Regions from separate parts of the Kitasatospora sp. NPDC057518 genome, predicted to be linked through region 1. Evidence: riboswitches for the same ligand, from Rfam matches in the RefSeq annotation. Region 1 holds a riboswitch; each other region holds the start of a gene.
What was found. Region 1 has a riboswitch for cyclic di-AMP ahead of ACFU7Z_RS08490 (M23 family metallopeptidase). Riboswitches for the same ligand answer to the same signal wherever they lie in the genome.
Positions count from the first base shown of each region.

Region 2: another riboswitch for cyclic di-AMP. It lies ahead of ACFU7Z_RS17345 (transglycosylase family protein); the one in region 1 lies ahead of ACFU7Z_RS08490 (M23 family metallopeptidase).
Region 3: another riboswitch for cyclic di-AMP. It lies ahead of ACFU7Z_RS05495 (NlpC/P60 family protein); the one in region 1 lies ahead of ACFU7Z_RS08490 (M23 family metallopeptidase).
Region 4: another riboswitch for cyclic di-AMP. It lies ahead of ACFU7Z_RS14995 (transglycosylase family protein); the one in region 1 lies ahead of ACFU7Z_RS08490 (M23 family metallopeptidase).

Region 1 is NZ_JBHVEU010000055.1:6,665-12,066, forward strand. Features, by position in the region: gene ACFU7Z_RS08470 (SpoIIE family protein phosphatase) at 1-1,306, opposite strand, end outside; gene ACFU7Z_RS08475 (TetR/AcrR family transcriptional regulator) at 1,432-1,998, opposite strand; gene ACFU7Z_RS08480 (alpha/beta fold hydrolase) at 2,058-2,939, opposite strand; gene ACFU7Z_RS08485 (YiaA/YiaB family inner membrane protein) at 3,015-3,305, opposite strand; cyclic di-AMP (ydaO/yuaA leader) riboswitch at 3,501-3,659, shown strand; gene ACFU7Z_RS08490 (M23 family metallopeptidase) at 3,672-4,520, shown strand; gene ACFU7Z_RS08495 (hypothetical protein) at 4,600-5,402, opposite strand, start outside.
Region 2 is NZ_JBHVEU010000147.1:203-5,604, reverse strand. Features, by position in the region: gene ACFU7Z_RS17360 (ATP-binding protein) at 273-848, shown strand; gene ACFU7Z_RS17355 (DUF397 domain-containing protein) at 1,234-1,497, opposite strand; gene ACFU7Z_RS17350 (hypothetical protein) at 2,056-3,015, shown strand; cyclic di-AMP (ydaO/yuaA leader) riboswitch at 3,467-3,637, shown strand; gene ACFU7Z_RS17345 (transglycosylase family protein) at 3,624-5,015, shown strand; gene ACFU7Z_RS17340 (hypothetical protein) at 5,312-5,402, shown strand, end outside.
Region 3 is NZ_JBHVEU010000032.1:8,615-14,016, forward strand. Features, by position in the region: gene ACFU7Z_RS05485 (hypothetical protein) at 1-859, opposite strand, end outside; gene ACFU7Z_RS05490 (C40 family peptidase) at 913-1,959, opposite strand; gene ACFU7Z_RS05495 (NlpC/P60 family protein) at 2,187-3,302, opposite strand; cyclic di-AMP (ydaO/yuaA leader) riboswitch at 3,313-3,466, opposite strand; gene ACFU7Z_RS05500 (C40 family peptidase) at 3,805-4,842, opposite strand; gene ACFU7Z_RS05505 (NYN domain-containing protein) at 5,043-5,402, opposite strand, start outside.
Region 4 is NZ_JBHVEU010000118.1:14,615-20,016, forward strand. Features, by position in the region: gene ACFU7Z_RS14980 (MazG family protein) at 11-1,054, shown strand; gene ACFU7Z_RS14985 (SDR family NAD(P)-dependent oxidoreductase) at 1,059-1,481, opposite strand; gene ACFU7Z_RS14990 (cytochrome P450) at 1,770-3,107, shown strand; cyclic di-AMP (ydaO/yuaA leader) riboswitch at 3,329-3,497, shown strand; gene ACFU7Z_RS14995 (transglycosylase family protein) at 3,503-4,408, shown strand; gene eno (phosphopyruvate hydratase) at 4,764-5,402, shown strand, end outside.

The DNA.
Region 1 (5,402 bases):
CGGCCGGGGTGAGCGGGTCGCGCCGGGTGCGGGCGGCGGCGGGCTCGCTGAACAGCGGGGCGGAGCGGGCCAGCGAACGCTGCATCACGGACTCGGACAGGTCCGCCAGACGGGTGAGCTCGGTGCGGCGCGGGCCCCCGTACACGGTGTGCGAGACGGGCAGCAGCCGGCCCTCGTCCACCAGGTCCAGGACGATGCCGGCGGCGCCGAGCGCCGGGCGGGCGACATCGGTGACGGCGGTGGTGACGTCCCGGACGGTCACCGCCCGGGACAGCGCCCGGGTGAGCGTCAGCAGCAGCGCCGTCCGGGCGGCGGCCGGGGAGTTCCGCCCCTCGGCCGGCGGCGGCTCCCGGTGCCCGGCCTCGGCCAGCAGCCCGGCGATCCGCACCGGCCGCCCGTGCACGTCCAGCATCACCTCGCCGGACTCCTCGACCCGGGCGACCTTGCCGCCGGGCCGCAGCACCCGGTAGCCGATCCGGTAGCGGCCGCCGGCGGCCAGCGCCTCGGCGAGCGCCGCCTGCACGTCCGGCAGGTCCTCCGGGTGGACCAGCCGGTCCAGCTCGGGGGCGGCGCCGTCCGGGGCGGGCGGGCGGCCCGCCAGCCGGAACGCCTCGGCGTCCCAGTAGCTCTCCCCGGTGACCAGGTCCCGCTCGAAGGCCCCGTGCCCGGCGGCCCGCACGGCCAGCGACAGCAGCGGGTGGGCCAGCCCGGCGGGGCGGCCGTCCGCCGCCCGCGGGTCCTCGGGTAACCGGACGCCGTACGGTGCCCGGGTGCCGTACGGGAGGTGGGCGTCGGCGTGGTCCAGCAGATGGGCCAGCCGGTGGGCGCAGGCCTCGGCGAGGGTCTCCAGGACGTCCAGGTCGCGGCGCGGCACGGTGCCCCGGTGGGCCAGCGCCAGGGCCAGCACACCGATCGGCCGCTCGTCCACGACCATCGGCAGGGTGATCACGGCGACCATCCCGGTGCCCATGCCGGTGTTCCGGTTCGGGTAGTCGACGCTGGTGTGCTCGGGACTGAGCAGGTACGGGCGGCGCAGCCGCAGGGCCATCGCGGCGGGCAGCTCACCGGCCGGGTCGACCACGCTGTAGCGCTCGTGCGCCCAGTCCGGCAGCCCGTGCGAGGCGGTCAGCCGGAGCATCCCGGCGGAGTCCAGCAGGTACAGCGCGGACCCCTCGCCGGTGATCCAGCTCGGGCCCTCGGCCAGGACGGTGCCGAGCAGCTCGGCCGCGCTGGTGCAGCCCAGCAGCAGCCGCACGCAGCGCATCGCACTGCGCGCGGTCGGACTGCCGGCGGGCTCCAGGGGCACTGGTCCTTGATACCCCATTTCCCCTACCGGCGAAGGCCGACCGAAGCGCCGCACCAGCACCACCGCCACCGTGGGAAGTCGGCCGGGCCGACTTCCCGCGCAGTGCCCGGTGCGGGGCCGGCCGCTTACGCGGGCCAGGCGCGGAGGCCGGTGGTGAGGGTGGCGATGAGGCGGTCCTGGGTGGTGGCGAGGTCCTCGGTGAGCTGGAAGGCGCCGGCCGTGGTGAGGGAGGCGAAGCCGTGGGCGACGGAGCGCACGGTGCGGGCGGCGTGGACCGCCTCGGGGCCGTCGAGCCCGTACTCCCGCAGCACGGCGATGATCACGCCGACGAGCCGGGCGGCCGCCCGGGCCAGGTCGTCGTCGGGCTGCGGGGCCTGGGGGAGGGCGTTGTAGCGGTGCGGGTGCTCGGTGGCGTACGCGTGGTAGGCGCGCAGCACGGCGGCGACGGCGTCGTCCCCGCTGCGTCCGACGGCCGCCCCGGCCAGCCGGTCGGCGAGGTCCCCGGTGACCCGGACGGCGATCAGCCGCCGCAGTTCGGCGAGGCCGCCGCTGACGTGCTTGTACAGCGAGGGGGTGGCGACCCCGGCCCGGGCGGCGACGGAGGCCAGGGTGAGGGCCTCGGCGCCCTGCTCGTCGATGAGGGCGAGGGCGTGGTCGACGACCTGGTCGGGGGTCAGTCCTACGCGGGGCATGGGTTCGGGCTCTCCGTACGGATCAGGTCGGGCAGGGGCGGGCAGCGGACGGGCGGGGCTCAGCCGAGCTCGGCGAGGAACGGCAGCAGGGCGTCCGCGGTGGCCGCCGGGTTGTCGGCCATCGGGTAGTGCCCGGACCCCTCGATCATCGCCTTCCGCGCGCCGAGCGCGGCGGCCTGCCGGTCGGCGACCAGCTCCGGCTTCGGGAAGTCGGGGTCCTTGCTGCCCATGACGACCAGGGCCGGGCACCGCACCGCGGCCGTCCAGCCGACCGGCGCCGAGTCGCCGTGGACGTACCCGCGGGTGGCGGTCTTCCGGCCCGGGGTGCGCAGCGCGGCGACCAGCCCGTCCACGTACGCGTCGAAGTCGGCGGGCCTGGCGCCGGGGAAGGCCATCCGGCGCAGGTAGAAGCCCCAGGCGGCCGGCCAGTGGACGAGGGCGGCGCCCATCAGGCCCATGGCGCCGCGCATCAGGGCGCCCTGCGGCGGGTTCTCGACGAAGGCGTTGAGCAGGACGATCCCGGCGACCCGCTCGGGGGCGTCCCCGGCGGCCTTGACGACGGTGGCCCCGGTGTACGAGTTCCCGGCGAGGACGGCGCGCTCGATGCCGAGGTGGTCGAGCAGGGCGAGGACGTCGCCGGCGAGGGCGGCGGGGCCGTAGTCGTCCCAGGTGATCGAGGATTCGCCGAAGCCCCGCAGGTCCATGGTGACGACCCGGTGGCCGGCGGCGACGAGCAGCGGGCGCAGGTGCCGGTACGCGGCCCGGCTGTCGAGCATGCCGGGGAGCAGGACGACCGGGGTGCCGTCGCCCTGCCGGGTGTCGTCGTAGGCGATCCGGCCGCCGGGGACGGTGAGGTACTGGGTGCTCGGGGTGATGGTGCCGTTCATGGGGTCCTCCTCGGGCCGCCGGTGCGGGGCATCGGCGTTGCTGCCGATAGCCATAAAGCTAAGGCTAATAGCCTTAGCCGTCAAGCGGTCGGGCGTCGGAGGCGTCGGAGAAGAGGGGGAAGGGAGCGGTCAGACCCCTTCGACCTTGAACGGGTCGTGCTCGCTGAGCAGCTTCTCCAGCCGGGCCTGGTCCACCCGGGTGACCATGTCGTTGGACTCCTGCCGGTCCCGGATCACCTTCGCCAGCGTGAACGCGGAGCTGACCGTGAAGAGGAGGCCGAGTCCGAGGAAGGCCCGGGTCCACCCGCCGACCGGCAGGTAGATGATCCCCGCGGCGAGGGCGGTGCCCGACAGGGCGAAGGACAGGACGGCCTGGAGGTAGTAGGCGGCCGTGGTGCGGGTCTGCATCGGTGCGCTCATGGCGTCAGGATGCTGCGGCCCGGCCGGGCCGCACATGAGTAGGCGTACTCAGATGGGGCCGTGCATGAGGGACCGTTCGTTGACGTCCGATCACCTGCCGCGGGGCTGCTCCGAACGGATGGCTTGGAATCAGAGCCTCCTAGGATTAACGTTTGATAACGCAGCGCGGTTGTCAACGCCGTACCCAGACGGCACCGTGCGCCGTCGCCTAATCCCACCGACCGGCCTCCGGGCAGGTCAGGGAGCCGGGGAACCACGTTCCTTGGGGTGAATCGGCGGGGCTCCGGCCCGGCCGTAGGAGACCTTCCTGCTCCGAACCCGTCAGCTAACCCGGTAGGCGCGAAGGAAGGAAAGGAGCGCGCCTCCGTGGCGTCGACGCACACCCCGGCACACCCGGCCGGCTTCGCAGCCGGTACCCAGCTCCTCGACCACCCCGGCCCGGACGGCCCCGAGGCCTTCGGCCCGGAGGACTTCGCCGCGGAGGCCGAGACCAACCGCCACCGGATGCCGCGTCAGACCCGCGGAACCTCCCCGCTGCTCGGCGTCACCGCCGTCGCCGCCACCCTGGGTGCCACCGGCTTCACCTCGGCGACCCCGGCCGCCGCCCCCGCCATCGAGGCCCCGGACGAGACGGCGGTCGCCCTCTCCGCCGACCCCGGCCTCGCGCTCGCCGCCCGCATCCAGAACCAGGCCGACAGCCAGCGCACCGCCGCCGAGGAGACCGCCCGGCTCCAGGCCGCCCAGGAGGCGGAGGCCAAGGCCGCCGCCAAGGAGGCCGAGGCCAAGCGCGCCGCCGAGGAGGCCGAGCGGGCCAAGGCCGCCGCCCTCACCCTCCCGGTGACGGACTACCGGCTCTCCGCCCACTACGGCCAGAGCGCCCGCTACTGGGCCAACCTGCACACCGGCCTGGACTTCGCCGCCGACACCGGCACCCCGGTCCACGCGCTCGGCCAGGGCACCATCACCTCGGCCGGCTGGGCCGGCTCGTACGGCTACCGGATCGTCGAGACCCTGCCCGACGGCACCGAGATCTGGTACTGCCACCTCTCCGCGATCACCAAGGGCTCCGGCAAGGTCGCCGCCGGCCAGCAGATCGGCAAGGTCGGCGCGACCGGCAACGTCACCGGCCCGCACCTGCACATGGAGGTCCGCCCCGGCGGCGGCGCCCCGGTCGACCCGGAGCCCTGGCTCCAGCAGCGCGGCCTCAACCCCTGACGCACCCGCCCGGGCGGACCCAGCGCGAAGCCCCCGGCCCGGAGCACCAGCACCGGACCGGGGGCTTCGCCGTGGCGTCTCACTCCTCGGCGGGCAGCTGCGCCAGGTACGCCTCGATCTCCTCCTGGCCCGGCTCCGGCGCCAGCTCCGGGAACTCCGTCACCAGCAGCCGCGGCAGCCCCGGCACCGTCCACTCGCCGAACAGGTCGAGCGCCGCCTCGACCGCCGCCTCCTCGAACCGCCCGAAGTCCCCGGCCAGTTCCTCCGGCATCGGCCGCCCCAGCGCGGTCAGCTCCGCCAGGTTGCGGTAGCTGCGCCGCATCAGGCCCTGCTCCAGCAGCCGCCGAGCGCCGTCCGTGGCCATGCCGACCGACAGCACCCGGCCCGGGCCCCAGCCCTGCTCGTCCGGCTCGTCCAGCCAGCCGGCCGGTGCCAGCGCCTCGTACGCGGCCAGCCGCTCCTCCTCCGGGAGCTCCCCGAAGCCGGCCAGCCAGTCCCGCACCGCCGCCGGGTCCGTGACGTCCACCCCGTACGCGTGCAGCAGCAGCGCGTACAGCCGGGGCCAGGTCACCAGGTCGGCGCGGCGCAGCAGCCCGGCCGCGACCTCGCCCTGCCACTCGGCCTCCGCGTGCAGCCGCTCCTGGCGCTTGGCGTTCAGCCGCCGGGACGCCCGCTGGTGGTCGACCAGCAGCCGGACGGCGTCGCCGTAGGCGAACGGGTCCTCCTCGGGCGCGGGTTGGACGTACAGGTGGAGCCGCTCGTACAGCAGGTGCTCCACCGCGTCGGAGGTCAGTTCGGGCCAGCCGTCGTGCATCCTGCCCTCGCCCAGCTCCAGCAGCGCCAGCACCGCGCGCAGCGGCCCCTCGGCCACCGGCGCGCGGC
Region 2 (5,402 bases), on a different contig from region 1:
TGCGACTGCACGTGAATCGACTCTTGCATCTGCAGTGAGCGCACACCACCATGGTGCACGTGCACCTGCACATCCCTGGCAATCCCGCGGGCTCCGCGTCGACCCCACGCGCGACTCCGTGCACCGACCCGACGGCGTCCCCCGCGTCATCGGGCGTTCGAGTGCGCGCGCGCCTGGTCGAGGGGGCGGCCGAGCGGCCGAGCGAGTCGGAGGTGACCGGCATGACCCCGGCGGGTCCAGCCGTGTCCGCCCCCTTATGGGAGGAGCTCTTCATGAGCACCGGTACGGCTTTGGCGGTTGACCCCCATGTGGTCACCTGTACGCTCGCTCCTCGCTTCGAAGCCGTCAGAACCGCGCGGGACTTCGCTCGGAGCACGCTCCAGCTCTGGGGCCTGACGGAACTGTTCGACGACGTCGCGCTGGTGGCCTCGGAACTCGTGACCAACGCGCTCCGGCATGCGATCGGCGCACGGCCCGACCCGTCGGGCGGCGCCCTGGGCGAGTACGACTTTCCCATGAAGCCGACCGCGGACGGCCGGCTGCCGATCCGAATAAGCCTGGTGCACCGCGCACCCCAGGTGGTCTGCGCGGTGAGCGATCCGAGCAGCACCGGCCCGGTCGCCCGGGAGGCCGACTTCGTCGCCGAATCGGGCCGCGGGCTGCACCTGGTGGAGTCGTTCAGCCGCTCCTGGGGCTGGCACCCGCTGGGCAGCGGCAAGGTGGTCTGGGCGATGTTCGAGGCCGAGTCGGTCGGCGGTTCCCCGCTGGACGGACACCCCGGGCTCGGCGGCCGCTCACCGCTCGACGGTCCCGTCGACGTCGGCGGACGGCATCGACGCTCGGCCTAGGACGGGCCCCGCGCTCCGAGCGGGTCCTGCACTCCCAGCGAGCCCCGTGCTCCGAGCGGGCCCGGCGTTCCGGACGAGCCCTGACCCCGGGACAGACCCTGCGCTCCGGAGGAGCCCCGCCTTCGGGACGGACCCCGCACCGGACGGCGCGCGGCCGGTCGACGGACACCCCGGGAGGACCGCACCCCGGGCGCTTCCAGCAGGCCCCGTCGAGAGCCTCCGGCACCACGGAACCGCGAGCGGCTCAGCGCGGCCGGGCGGGCCGGGCGGCCGGACGGATCCGGGAGAGGCCTCCGGAGCGAAGACATCCGGAGGAGACAAAGACAAAGGCCGTCGTGGTGTCGGCACCCACGACGGCCCCCCGATGATGGAGCACGGCGGCCGGTCAGACCGCCAGGTGGTCGAACTCCCCGTCCTTCGCCCCCAGCAGCAGGGCGGAGATCTCGGCCCGGGTGTAGATGAGGGCGGGGCCGTCCGGGAACCGCGAGTTGCGCATCGCCACATCGCCGCCCGGCAGGGCCGCGAACTCGACGCAGTTGCCCTGGGAGTTGCTGTGCCGGCTCTTCTGCCAGACCACCCCCTGGAGATCGGCGGCGGCCATCCCGTTGTAGGTGTCGTACGAGCCGTGCGTGTCCTGCGAGTCGTGCATAGAAATCTCCCGAAGAGCTCCGGAGTTGTCGTCCAGCGCGGCGCCCCCGGCACCGCCGAAACGAACGGACCGGCCCCGTACCGGTCCGGCACAACGCCTCACTTGACGTGATGATAGCCGCAGTGCACGTGCATCAGCACGGGACATTGCAGGTGCACGAGGCCTTTTACCCGCAGCCGCGAACTCTTCACGGGCCCTTCCCCTGACGGTACGTAAACGGACATAGCCGATGAATCGTCGAGCCCGCGATAACCGGCCGTGAGCACCTCCCCGCTGAATGTTGATCTTCGAATGCCGGGAGTCGCCCGCCCGTGACCCTCCGTCAAGCCGGGCTCATGCTGTGAGACATCTCACGCGCCCCGGGTGCAACGCCCGCCCCCTCGGATCGCGTCGGGACAAGCACCGGCCACCACGCGGGGGTTGGGCGAAGAATGTCCGGATTGTAGGCAAAGCGCCCGGACCGGCGCCGGAGACGCACCGGGTCCGTACCGCGAGCACGCGAAACCCGTACGGCAGCCGACTGCAAGCCGGACGGGCCGATGTCCTACGATCTCCGGCATGAGCACCGCAGCCATTCCGGGCGCGCCACTGCCCGTCCGTACTCCAGGCTCCCGTGCGCGGGGGCGCCACCGTCGTCCCGAGCGCCCCGAGATCCCGGCCGGCGCCCCGGCCCTGGTGCTCGCCGTGCCCGCGACCGCCGGGCCCGAGTCCCGCTCGGTCGTCGAGGAGCTGCTCTCGATCGTCCGCACCGAGCAGAACGGCGTCCAGACCGCCGTCGGCTACCTCCCCGGTGACGGTGCGGCGGGCGCGAGCGGCGAGGACCGCACCGTGGCCGAGCTGCTGGCCCTGGCCGCCGAGGCCGGGCGGCCCATGCCCGTCCTGGTGCCACTGGTGCCCGGCCCGCACACCTTCCTGACCGGGCTTCACGCGCTCGCCGCCGAGTACGGCGCGCCCGTCACCGACCCGCTGGGCCCGCACCCGCTGCTGGCCGAGGCCGTGCACGTCCGGCTCTCCGAGGCCGGGCTGGCCCGGGCCGACCGCGCCCGACTGTTCGCCATCGCGACCGCCGCGGACGGCGTGGTGCTGACCACCGTCGGCGGCGAGGACGCGGCCGCCGCGGCCGGCATCACCGGCGTGCTGCTGGCCGCCCGGCTGGCCGTGCCGGTCGTCGCCGCCGCGCTCGACGTGCCCGGCTCGGTGGCCGCGGCCGTCAACCACCTCAAGGACACCGGCTCGCAGCGCCCGGCGCTGGCCCCGCTGGTGATCGGCCCGGAGGCGGACTCCGAGCTGCTCGCCACCGCCGCCGAGGAGACCGGCTGCCCGTCGGCCGCGCCGCTGGGCGCCTACCCGTCGGTCGGCCAGCTGATCGCCTCCACCTACCTGGCCGCGCTGCCCACGCCGTCCCCGGAGGACCTGGCGCGGGCCGAGGCGGAGGCGGCGGCCGCCGCCGAGGCCGAGGGGGTCGTGGAGGGCTCCCGTGGCGCCCACGCGGCCGCCGAGGGGCCTGGCGGACGATAAGGACACCGCGCGCGGGTTCGCGCGCACCGAAGGGCCCGGAACGGATCGCGTTCCGGGCCCTTCCGCGTACTTCCCCCCACCCCGTCCGTCCCGTACGGGAGTCACCCGGCAATGAAGGGGAATGTCCGTTCTGGCGCTATTTGAAAGGAAATAGGGAGCGCGGATTCACATGCTCCGATCGCGACCGCTCCCCCACCCGCCGGAGTGCGCCACTCCGCGATTCGACACACCGTCACGCCACTCCTGAGGCGGAGCCAGTTGTCGGCTTCCACAACAGCATTGCCTGAAAACGATCATTTACGATCATGGTGAGTGGCAATTTTGGCAGTTTCCACTAAACCGTGATGCACATCACAGTGGTTTGCAGTTTGAACTTAAGTCTGATTAACGTGCTCCCCGTTCGTGACCACACGAACCCGGTCATCCGCAACGCCGAGTCCTGCCGTCGGATGTCCTGGAAGCGCGAAAACGCACCACGGCAGGAGCGGGGGACCCACAGGTAAGTCGCCCCGGACCGCTCTCCGGAACGGTCCAGGGCTAGGGGTGAAGCCGTGCTCACCGCACGGCCGGGCAACTCCAGCCCGAATCCGACAGCTCACCTCGCAGGCGTGGGAGAGGACCACGTCTTCATGCTGCCCACCAACGGCACCCGTCTGTCCGGCCGTACCCGTCGCGTGATCGCCGCCCTCGGCGTCGCGGGCGTCGGCCTCACCGTCCCCTGCCTCACCACCGGCACCGCCTCGGCCGCCTCCGTCGCCACCTGGGACAAGGTCGCCCAGTGCGAGAGCGGCGGCAACTGGAGCATCAACACCGGCAACGGCTTCTACGGCGGCCTCCAGTTCACCTCCAGCACCTGGTCCGCCTTCGGCGGCACGGCCTACGCGGCCCGTGCCGACCTGGCCACCAAGGACCAGCAGATCGCCGTCGCCGAGAAGGTCCTCGCCTCGCAGGGCCCCGGCGCCTGGCCGGTCTGCTCGGTCCAGGCCGGGCTCACCAAGGGCGGCGCCGCGGCCGCCGTTGACACCTCGGCGGGTTCGACCGCCGCCAAGCCCGCCGCGCCCGCCCAGAGCGCCAAGCCGGCCGCTCCGGCCGCGAAGCCCAGCGCCAAGCCCGCGCAGCCGCAGACCCCCGCCGCGAAGCCCGCCGCGCCCGCCCAGGGCGACGCACAGGCCTCCACCGACTCCGCCGCCTCCGGCAACCGGAGCGACTGGGTGCAGAAGCGCCAGCAGCAGGCCCAGGGCGGCGACTACACCGTCGTCGAGGGCGACTGGCTGTCCGCGATCGCCGACCAGCACAAGGTGCAGGGCGGCTGGCAGCGGCTGTACGACCTCAACCGCGGCACCCTGACCGAGGGTCCGGACACCATCTACCCGGGCCAGCAGCTTTCCTTCGGCGGCAACGGCCAGGCCCGGGCCGGCCAGTCCTCCGCCGGCACGTCCGGCTCGGACTTCACCTGGTTCGACCGCTCGCAGAAGTCCGGCCAGTCCGCGAACGGCGGTGCCGTGAACGCCCAGCCGACCGCGCAGCCGGAGGCCCCGGCCGCCAAGCCGTCCACCAAGCCGGCCGCGAAGCCCGCCACCAAGCCCGCTCCGCAGCCCCAGGCCCAGACGCAGACCCAGACCCAGGCGCCGGCCGCGACCGGCAGCATGGCCGCCGCGGTCTCCTTCGCCGAGTCGAAGGTCGGTCAGGCGTACGTCTACGGCGGCACCGGCAACGGCGGCTGGGACTGCTCCGGCCTGACCCAGGCCGCGCTGCGCGCCGCGGGCATCTCCGTCCCGCGCGTCGCCGCCGACCAGGCCGCCGCCAGCACCCACGTCTCGCTGGACAGCCTCCAGGCGGGCGACCTGCTGTTCTGGTCCAACAACGGCAAGGACTCCGGCGTCTACCACGTCGCGATCTACGTCGGCAACGGCAAGTACGTCGAGGCCGCCAACCCGAGCTCGGGTGTCCGCGAGCAGAGCATCGCCAACTGGGCCCCGGACTTCGCCGGCCGGGTCTGAGGACGGCGCACGGTCCACGGTCCACGGCTGACGGACCTCCGGTAACAGCTGACGGGTAACAGATAACAGCTGACAGCTTTCAACATCTGTCAGCTGTTATCCGTCAGCTGTCGGCCGTCGTCCGAACGCTGACCGCCCACCACCCCCGGGGAGAGTCTGGTCGCTCCTCCCCGGGGGTTCCGGCGTTCCCGGGGCCCCGGCGTGCCCGACCGTTCCCGACCGCGGTTCCGCCCCGTTCCGTGGTGGATCGCCGCCCCAGCGGGCATGCTGCTGCTCTGCACCCGAGGAGGAGTCACATGGCCCAGGTCACCGTCACCCTCGACGCGAACCTCGCGATCGACGCGATGATGCTTTCCGGCACCAAGAGCCCCCAGGACGCCGTCGAAC
Region 3 (5,402 bases), on a different contig from region 1:
CCACGTCCCGGGCCAGCTCGGGCGCGATCTGCTGCGGGCCGCGGCCCGAGTCCCGGTACGCCGTCCAGTCGGCGACGCCCTCGGAGAGCCACAGCGGGGTCCAGGCCCGGGTGTCGGCCCTGGTCGCGACGTGGGTGGCCTCGTGGGTGACCACCACCTGGCGGCCGAAGCCGCTGAGCCGCCCGTACGCCTCCGGGTTGACCAGCACCCGGTCCGCCGGGGTGTGCCAGGGCGCGCCGGGGGCGGCCACGGTGACCGCCGCCATGCCCGTCCAGCCGGCCGGGTCGCCCTCCAGCAGCCGGGCGAACTGCTCCTCGGTGGCCGGCCGCTCCAGCAGCAGCCGCTCCGGCCAGGCGCCGCCCCAGACCTCGGTGACGGCGGGCACCGCCCGGTCCCCCACCGCGACCAGCTCGGCCTGGTCGGGTCCCGCGGCCGGCCCGACCACCAGGCAGTGCGCGCCCGGCGAGGACCGGAGCGGCCCGAAGTCCCACGGCGCGGGCGGCCCGGACGCGCTCTCCTCGCGCTCGACCCGCCAGCCGTCCCCGGCCCGCACCAGCCCGATCCGGCGCGGGTACACCACCGGGTGCTCGTCGTACCCGGCGATCCGCACCGCCAGGTCGGCGGCGGCGGTCACCCGCTCCCCGCCGGCGGCGCCGAGCACCAGGTTGCGGTACCCGGCCTCGGCCACCGGCAGCCCGGCCCAGGGCGGGGCCGAGCGCGCCCGCTCCGCCAGCGCGGCGGCCACCTCGGCGCGCCGGTCCACCGGCCGCGCCGCGGGCGCCGGCGGGGCGGCCGGCGGCAGCGACAGCTGGGCCAGCCCGCCGGCCGCGAGCAGCAGCGCGCCCCGCCGGGACAGCACGCGGCGGGGGCGACGTATGGCGGCGGGTCCGGCGGGGCCGGACGGCGGGGCGCTCAGAGCCGGACCACCCCGGAGACCGGCATGGCGGTGACGCTCTCGTAGCGGACCCTGGCGCCCGGGCGGGGGGCGTGCACGATCACGCCGCCGCCGGCGTACATGCCGACGTGGTGCATGTCCCGGTAGAAGATCACCAGGTCTCCCGGTCGCGCTTCGGACAGGCTGATCCGCTGCCCGGCGTACGCCTGGGCCTGCGAGGTGCGCGGCAGGGTCACTCCGGCCTGCCGCCAGCTGTAGTACATCAGACCGGAGCAGTCGAACGCGTGCGGGCCGGTGGCCCCGTAGACGTACGGGGAGCCGATCATCCGCACCGCGGCGGCCAGCGCGGCCGCCCCGCGCTCGGAGGCGGGCGGGGCGGTGCCGAGGTCCAGCCGGTCGGTGCCCCGGGTGGCGCGCTGCTCGGCGTCCCGGGCGTCCTGGACCGCCAGCCGGGCCCGCTCGACGGCGCCCAGGCCGTTCAGCAGCTTCTGCGCCCCGGCCAGCCGCTGCTGGACCTGCTGTTTGCTGTCGGCGAGCGAACGCCGGGTCCGGTCCAGCTCGGCGAGCTTGTCGGCCGCCTCGGTGCGGCGCTGGTCGAGCCGGCGCTGGCGGGTGATCAGCTCGTGCAGGGTCTCCTGCTGGCGCACGGCGGCCTGGCCCTGGGTGCGGGCGCGGGCCAGGTAGCCCTCCGGGTCGGGCGAGAGGATGAGCTGGGCGGTCTGGGTCATCCCGCCGCCGCGGTACTCGGCCCCGGCCACCATCGCCAGGTCGCCGCGCAGCCCGTTGAGCTGGTCCTGGGCGAGGGCGATCTCGCCCTGGAGGATCGTGGTCTCGCCCTGGAGCCGCCGCTGGGCCTCCTGCGCGGCGTTGAACCTCTCGGACGCCTGCTCGGCCTCGTCGTACAGCTGCTCGACCTGCGTCTTGACGTCCTGACGGTCGCCCGGGTCGGGGCTGGCGGGGGCCGCCTGGGCGCTGCCTCCGGTGGCCGCGCCCAACGCGGTGGCGGCGGCCGCGGTCAGCACCAGCGCCCGGGTGAGCAGTTGGGAACGGCGGTGCACGGGCATGGCGGCAGCGGCTCCAATCCTGCGGCGCGGCCCCCGCCGCCGCACCGGGACGGGCGGCCGTCGAGCGGGAGTCCGGTGGCAGACGTTAGCGAGTCCGGGCAAGCGAGTCCAAACCCCTCCCAACCCGAATATTCACTCCCCAATCGGACATCAGATCGAGCCGCCGGAAAAGCCGCAGGCCCGGCCTCCCCTGGGGGAGACCGGGCCTGGAGACGTCCGAGCGGGGATCAGACCCGCACGATGCCGGTCAGCGGCATGTTGGTGACCGCCTCGTAGCGCACCGACGCGCCCGGCTTGGGGGCGTGCAGCACCTGGCCGTTGCCGGCGTAGATGCCGACGTGGTGGGCGTCGGTGTAGAAGATCAGCAGGTCGCCGGGCTGGGCCTTGGAGAGGTCCGTCCCGAGCCGGGTGCCGGCCGAGGCCTGCGCCTGCGAGGTGCGCGGCAGCGACACGCCGGCCTGGTTGTACGCCCAGACCATCAGACCGGAGCAGTCGAAGGAGCCCGGGCCGGTGGCGCCCCAGACGTACGGGCTGCCGATCTTGGAGGCGGCGGCGGACAGCGCGGCGGCACCGCGCGAGCTGCCGGGGGCCACGTTCACCGGAGCGGTGGTCGTGGGGGCCGAGAGGCTGCCGCGGCTGTTGTCGCGGGAGGCGCGGTCGGCCTGCTGCTGCTGGGCCTGGGCGGCGTCGGCCTTGGCCTTGGCCTCGGCGGCGGCCTTCTCCTCGGCCTGGCGCAGCGCCTGGCGGTCCTGCTCGGTCAGCGTGTTGAGCAGGTCCTGGGCCGCCTTCAGCTTGCCCTGGACCTCGTCCTTGGAGGCCTTCAGCTGCTGGGTGGTCGACTCCAGCTCGGCGAGCTTGCCCTGGGCCTCGTTGCGGTCCTGGTCGAGCTTGCGCTGCTGCTCCTGGAGCTCCTTCAGCTGACCCTTCTGGGTGCTGCCGGCCTGGTTCAGCGCGTCGGCCTGGCTGAGGAAGCTGTCCGGGCTGGAGGAGAACATCAGCTGGACGGTGGGGGATATCCCCCCGTTGCGGTACTGCTCGCCGGCGATCTCGGCGAGGCCGCCCTGGAGCTCGGTGACCTGGGCCTGCTGACGGGCCACCTGGTCCTGCAGGCCGGAGACCTGCTTCTCCAGGTCCTGCTGCTTGGCCTGGGCGGCGTTGTAGTTCTCGGTCGCGACCTCGGCCTGCTCGTTGAGCTGGTCGACCTGCCCCTTGACCTGTTCCTTGGTCGGCTGCGGGTCCGCGTGGGCACCCTGCGCGGAGAGGACGACGGCTGCGGCGGCGACGCCGGTCAGGATCGAGACCCGGGCGCGGCCGGCGGGCTTGGGACGACGATGGGACGCCACGAAGGCGGACTCCTTCTTCCTACGGCCGCCTACCGGGTGAGCTGACGGGTTCGGGCCGGAAGCATGCCCTACGACGCCTCACGGCCGTTCCACCGGCCGACCTGGCGCCGATTCACCCCGGAGGAACGTGGTTCCCCGGCTCCGCTCCGCAGCGCCCCCTACCACTGGGCTCCCCTGTCGGACAGTCGCTTCGACCTGTCCCGCTGCCTTGCGAACTCGACGGTAACCACCGCCGCCACCCTGGCTGGGCGATCGACAGTGCGGTGGTTCGGAGCATGACCCTAGTAACTGAACCGTGATCGGTTCAAATCCTTGTCAGAAAAAAGACAGAAGATTACCCAAGTTCCTTTGTGAAAATGACCGATGGTGACCATTGACGCACATAAGGCTGATCGGTTCTCACCATGTGGTCGTCGAAGGGCCGGAAACCCGAAACGCCACCCCGAACGGGGGTGGCGCTTTTCACAGGCCCCCGCGGGAGCCTCCCGGGCGTGTCGGTCCGTCAGACCCGGCGGATGGTGTTGATCGACATCGCGTCGGCCTTCATCACCTTCACCACGTCACCGGTGTGCGGCGCGTGGACCACCATGCCGTTGCCGATGTACATCCCGACGTGGTGCATGTCGGGGCCGTAGATCACCAGGTCGCCCGGCTGGGCCTGGTCCAGCGAGGGGATCCGGGTGCCGTAGTGGCCCTGCTCCTGCGAGGTGCGCGGCAGCGAGACGCCCGCCTGCCCGTACGCCCAGACCATCAGGCCCGAGCAGTCGAAGGTGGTCGACCCGGTGGCGCCCCACACGTACGGCGAGCCCTGCTTGCTCATCGCCTTGGCCAGCGCCGTGGCCGCGTAGCCGCTGGCCGGCGGCAGGCTGCCGAGGTCGACCCGGTCGCTGCCGCGCGAGGCGCGGTCGTCCTGCGCCTGCTGGGCCCGCAGCGCGGCGCGGTCGGCGGAGCTCAGCGAGTTCAGCAGGTCCTGGGCGGCCTTCAGCTTGGTGTTGACGTCCGACTTGGCCTGGTTCAGGTCCTTGGTGGTGGTGTCCAGCGAGGCGAGCACGGCGGCCGCCTCGGTCTTCTCCTGGTCCAGCCGGCGCTGCTGGTCCAGCAGCCCCTTGAGCGCCTCGGCCTGACTGGTGCTGGCCTGCTGGACGGTGGAGGCCTTGTCCAGGTAGCCGGACGGGTCCGAGGAGAGCATCAGCTGGACGGACGGGTCGATGCCGCCGCTGCGGTACTGCTCGCCCGCCACCTCGGCGAGGCCGCCCTGGAGCTGGGTCATCTGCTCCTGGCCGCGGGCCACCTGGTCCTGCAGCTGGTCGGCCTGCTTCCGCAGCTGGTCGGCCCGCTCCTTGGCGCCGTTGTACTTCTCGGCCGCCTGCTCCTGCTCCTCCTGGAGCTGGTCGATCTGCGCCTTGACGTCCGTCTTGTTCGGCTGCGGCGCGGCGTGCGCGGCCACCTGGGCGGAGAGGGCGACCGCGGTCGCAGCGGCCGCGGTGAGCACGGAGATCCGTGCGCGGCTCGGCTGCTTGGGACGGCGGTGGGAGGCCAAGGGACCGGCTCCTTCTTCCAACGGGCTCACCTGATGGGATGAGATTCCGGAAAATAGGTTTGACGCCAGACCCTAGTGAAGATCTATCCGTTTTGCCACTCCCCCGAAGGCGTGAACTCCGGTCCCCACACTGACTTCACCGGACTCGCACAACACTCCGAAACAGGCCCTGACCAGGCATCATGCGAACCTCCCCGGGTTCAGGGCCGGGCCAGCCGGTTCAGCAGCAGCACCGACGCCACGGGGCGCGCGCCCGCCTTCCGCACGCCCTCCGCGACCTCCCGGTCGGTGGACACCACCACCACCGGACGGCCCTGCGGCTCGGCCCGCACCAGACGGCGGATCAGCTCGTCGGCCGTCTCCCCGGTCCGGCTGAACCGCACCCGGACCCCGCGCGGTGGCGCCATGATCACCGGGACGTCCAGGTCCTGCCCGTCGAACACGCAGGTGACCTCCGCCTGGGTCCGCTGGGCCAGCATCGCCAGCCCGCCCAGCAACCGGATCCGCTGCTGCTCCAGCGGCAGCGTCGGATAGCCGGTCTTGGTCACGTTGTAGCCGTC
Region 4 (5,402 bases), on a different contig from region 1:
GGTTCGGGGGGTGACGACGAATGCTGTGCCGACGGAGACTCCGGGCGCGAAGTTGATCCTGCTGACCACCACCCACCGGGTGGCTCCCGGCCTGCTGGCGTGGCCGGCGTGGGAGGCGTTGCGGTCGGCGGGGCGGGTGCTGGTGGGGGACGAGGGGCATCCGCAGGTGGCGGCGGTGCGGCAGGCCGGGGTGGTCGTGGAGGCGGTGCCGGCCGGGTCGGCGCCCGCGTTGGCGCGGCTGCTGACGGGGCAGCCCGCGGGGGCCGGGCCGACGGTGTGGCTGGGCAGCCCGGACGGGGACCCGGGGCTGACCGACGCGCTGGCGCGGCTGGCGGTGGAGCACGCCGGCGAGGTGCCGGAGATCGAGGTGCTGCCCGGCTCGTACGACCTGCCGGGGTCGCGGCTGCTGGACCTGGTGACGGTGATGGACCGGCTGCGCTCCCCGGGCGGTTGCCCCTGGGACGCCGAGCAGACGCACGAGAGCCTGGTGAAGTACCTGGTCGAGGAGGCGTACGAGCTGGTCGAGGCGATCGAGGCGGGGGACCGGGAGACGCTGCGCGAGGAGCTGGGCGACGTCCTGTTCCAGGTGTTCTTCCACTCCCGGATCGCCGAGGACCACCCGACGGAGCCGTTCACCGTCGACGACGTGGCCGGGGACATCGTCGAGAAGCTGATGTACCGGCACCCGCACGTGTTCGGGAACGTGGAGGTCGAGGGCGTCACCGAGGCGGAGGCGAACTGGGAGCAGCTGAAGGCGGCCGAGAAGGCGGACCGCGAGTCGGTGCTGGACGGCGTGCCGGCCGGGCTGCCCTCGCTGGCGTACGCGGCGAAGCTGGTGTCGCGGGTGCGCCGGGCGGGTTTCACGGGGGTGCCGGACGAGGCGTACGGGCTGCCGGCCGAGCTGACGGCTGATTCGGCGGGCCGGCTGCTGCTCGCGGTGGTGCAGCGGGCGCACGACGCGGGGGTGGACGTGGACGCCGCGCTGCGGTCGGCCGCGCGCGGTTACCGGGACGCGGTGCGCTCGGCCGAGGGCCTCGGTCCGGTCGGGGAGTAGGCGCTCAGGCCGCCGTGGCGGTGCGCTCGGGGCGCCGCTGCGGCGGGACGAGTTCGCCGATGGCCTCGCCGACGAGGAGGACGAGTTCGGCGAGCCGCTCCAGGTCGAGGTGGTCGGGCAGGTCCGCCAGCGAGATGATCCGCTCGCCGTCGGGGCCGGCCACGGCGAACAGGTCGATCGGCCCGAGGTGCTTCTCGGCGGTGTCCACGAGGGCGGCGACGTCGCTGGGGCGGCGGATGTCGCCGCAGACGCCGACGACGGGGCAGCCCGGCCGGTCGAGTTCGGCGGCGAGGTCCTCGGCGATGCCGGCGTACTGGTCGGCGATGAGCATTCCGGCGGTGCCGGCGGCGGCGAACCGGCGGGCGAGGCCCGCGCCCGACCCGCCGTCGAGGACCGCGATGACGACGACTGACCCGCTGACCCGCATGGTCTGCTCCTCCCTGTGGGCGACACCGCACCGGCGCCCACGCGTACTGCGGAGGATCGTAGGCACGTCCTGACCCTCCGCAACAGGGATTACCCCTCAGGTGACCAGGCTCACGCCCGCCCCGCGGCCAAGAGTCGGCCAAGAGCTGTCCACGGAACGGCCACGGACCGGCCACGGAGTGTTGGCGCGCCCGACGCGTCCGGTCGCGGAAGCGCGGCGGAGGAGTGGCGGGGAAGCGGCGCCCCGCCGGAGGGAGGGCGGGCCCGTCGCACCGGATACGGTCGGTCCATGCCAGCTCAGCCCGTCCCCGCCCGGCCCGCCGCCCCGTCGTCCGACGCCCCCGCCCCGCAGCTGTTCACCTGGGAGTTCGCCGCCGACCCGTACCCCGCCTACGCCTGGTTGCGCGAGCACTCCCCGGTGCACCGCACCACCCTGCCGAGCGGGGTGGAGGCCTGGCTGGTGACCAGGTACGCGGACGCCCGGCAGGCGCTCGCGGACAGCCGGCTGTCGAAGAACCCGGCGCACCACAGCGGGCAGGCGCACCGCACCGGCCGGGTGGGCATCCCGGGGGAGCGGCAGGCGGACCTGATGACCCACCTGCTGAACATCGACCCGCCGGACCACACCCGGTTGCGCCGGCTGGTGTCGAAGGCGTTCACCCCGCGCCGGGTGGCCGAGTTCGAGCCGCGGGTGCAGCAGCTCACCGACCGGTTGATCGACGGCTTCGCGCAGCGCGGTTCGGCGGACCTGATCCACGAGTTCGCCTTCCCGCTCCCCATCTACGCGATCTGCGACATGCTCGGGGTGCCGGCCGAGGACCAGGACGACTTCCGCGACTGGGCCGGGATGATGATCCGCCACGGCGGGGGCCAACGCGGCGGCGTGGGGCGGGCGGTGAAGCGGATGCGGGCGTACCTGCTGGAGCTGATCCACCGCAAGCGGGCGGACCTCGGGGACGACCTGATCTCGGGCCTGATCCGGGCCGGCGACCACGGTGAGCACCTGACCGAGAACGAGGCCGCGGCGATGGCCTTCATCCTCCTGTTCGCGGGTTTCGAGACCACCGTGAACCTGATCGGCAACGGCACCTACGCGCTGCTGCGCAATCCGGAGCAGCGCCGGCTGCTGCAGGAGTCGGTGGTGCGCGGGGAGAGCGCGCTGCTGGAGACCGGGATCGAGGAACTCCTGCGCTACGACGGGCCGGTGGAGCTGGCGACCTGGCGGTTCGCGACCCGTCCGCTGACCATCGGCGGGGTGGACATCCCGGTCGGCGACCCGGTGCTGGTGGTGCTGGCCGCGGCGGACCGCGACCCGGCCCGGTTCGCGGCGGAGAACACCCTGGACCTGGCCCGGAAGGACAACCCCCACCTGGGCTTCGGGCACGGCATCCACTACTGCATCGGCGCTCCGCTGGCGCGGCTCGAAGGGCGTGCCGCGCTGGCCACGCTGCTTTCCCGGCTGCCCGATCTGCGGCTCGCGGAAAGCCCGGAGAATCTGCGCTGGCGGGGTGGTCTGATCATGCGTGGCCTGCGCGAACTCCCGGTGGAATTCAGTCCGGAGAGCCGTTCCCCGCACGCCCCTCCGCACCCCGTTCCGGATGCCTCTTCGACGCCTCCGACCTGCTGAGATCACGCTGACGGGAGGTCGCCGATCGCCCGCCGACGGGGGTGTGAACACCCATCAATCCGGACATAACGCCGCTGTTGGTAGGCGATCGGACACGGGCCGTAATTGTTGTGTGATATCGGTGATATGAGCTTGTGATTGGTCTGATGATCTGTCTACTCTCCCTGGAGTTCGCAGCTGCGGACCTCGTACGCGGAACGCCGAATCCTGCCCGCCGCGTCACGGGAAACCGACCAGAACCCTGGGCAGGGGCGGGGGAACCAGGTTTGTTGCCGTCTCCCCACGGCTTGGGGTGAAGCCGCCCGAGCGGAATCGTTTCCGCGTACGGCGGCCGGGCCACCTCCCGGTCCGAACCCGACAGCTCACCTCGCAGGCGTACGGAGAGGGACCTCTTCATGCTGTTCGTTGGAACTGGCCGTCACCGTCGTCGCACCCAGGCCGAGAAGGCCATCGCCGTCGCCGGTGTGGCCGGCGTCGGACTCGCGATGCCGCTCCTCACCGCCACCGGCGCCTCCGCCGCCCCGGCCTCCACCTGGGACTCCGTCGCCCAGTGCGAGAGCGGCGGCAACTGGAGCATCAACACCGGCAACGGCTTCTACGGCGGCCTCCAGTTCACGTCCAGCACCTGGAAGGCGTACGGCGGCACCGCCTACGCGGCGCAGGCCAACCAGGCCAGCAAGGCCCAGCAGATCTCGGTCGCCGAGAAGGTGCTGGCCTCGCAGGGTCCGGGCGCCTGGCCGGTCTGCTCCCAGAAGGCCGGTCTGACCAAGGGCGGTGCCCCGGCCTCGGTCGACACCTCCTCGGACGCCAAGCCGCAGTCCGCCCCCAAGCAGCAGGCCCCGAAGCCCGCCGCCAAGCCCGCCGAGAAGCCGGTCGCGCAGAAGCCCGCCGCCCAGAAGCCGGCCCAGAAGCCCGCCGCGCAGCCGGTCCAGCAGGTCGCCCCGCAGCAGCAGGCGCAGCCGCAGACCCCGGGCTTCTCCGGCAAGGCCGGCTGGGACGCCGACGCCAAGGTGTACTGGTACCAGAACAACGGTGGCTGGTACTGGACCAGCCACCAGAGCGTCTACCAGCAGTACGCCGGCCAGGCCGCCGCCCAGCCGCAGTACGCCCCGCGCGCCGCGCAGCAGGCCCCGCAGGCCGCCGGCCACGACTACACCGTCCGTGCCGGTGACACCCTGTCGACCATCGCCGCCGCCCAGGGCGTGTCCGGCGGCTGGAGCGCGCTGTACGAGCAGAACCACTCCACCGTCGGCGGCGACCCGAACCTGATCATGCCCGGCCAGGTCCTGCACCTCGGCTGAGCCGCCCCGCCCGACGCCGGGAGTGCCCGCGGCCGGCAGCACCCCGAGACCGGGGTGCCCGCCGGGGGCGCCCGCCACCGCGCCGGAGCGCTCGGCGCCGACGCCGCTCCACCCCGCCGTCCGAAGGGGGCCGGTCCTACCGGTCCCCTTCGTCCGCATTCGCCCGCTCCGGTGGGACAAGCTGGGACAAGCAGGTGAACTACCGGTGGGTAGCAGGGCCACACGGTGAGACGGGACCGAGGCCGACGCGGCCACGGCAGCCCGGGCGGTTAGGCTCTGGTCGTAACGACTCCGCAATCGTCCTGCTGGCAGCACCACCGTCAGACCGGACCCTGCTCTCGCAAGGAGATGCCTCGTGCCGTCCATCGATGTCGTCGTAGCCCGTGAGATCCTCGACTCCCGCGGCAACCCCACGGTCGAGGTCGAGGTCGGCCTCGACGACGGCAGCACGGGTCGTGCCGCTGTCCCGTCGGGTGCCTCCACCGGTGCCTTCGAGGCGCTGGAGCTGCGCGACGGCGACAAGAACCGCTACTTCGGCAAGGGCGTCGAGAAGGCCGTCCTGGCCGTCATCGAGCAGATCGGCCCGGAGCTGGTCGGCTACGACGCCACCGAGCAGCGCCTGATCGACCAGGCCATGCTGGACCTGGACGCCACCCCGGACAAGTCCTCGCTCGGCGCCAACGCCATCCTGGGCGTCTCGCTGGCCGTCGCGCACGCCGCCTCCGAGGCCAGCGACCTGCCGCTGTTCCGCTACCTGGGCGGCCCGAACGCGCACGTCCTGCCGGTCCCGATGATGAACATCCTCAACGGCGGGTCGCACGCGGACTCCAACGTCGACATCCAGGAGTTCATGATCGCCCCGATCGGCGCGGAGTCCTTCTCCGAGGCCGTCCGCTGGGGCGTCGAGGTCTACCACACGCTCAAGGGCGTGCTGAAGGAGCGCGGCCTGTCCACCGGTCTGGGCGACGAGGGCGGCTTCGCCCCGAACCTGGAC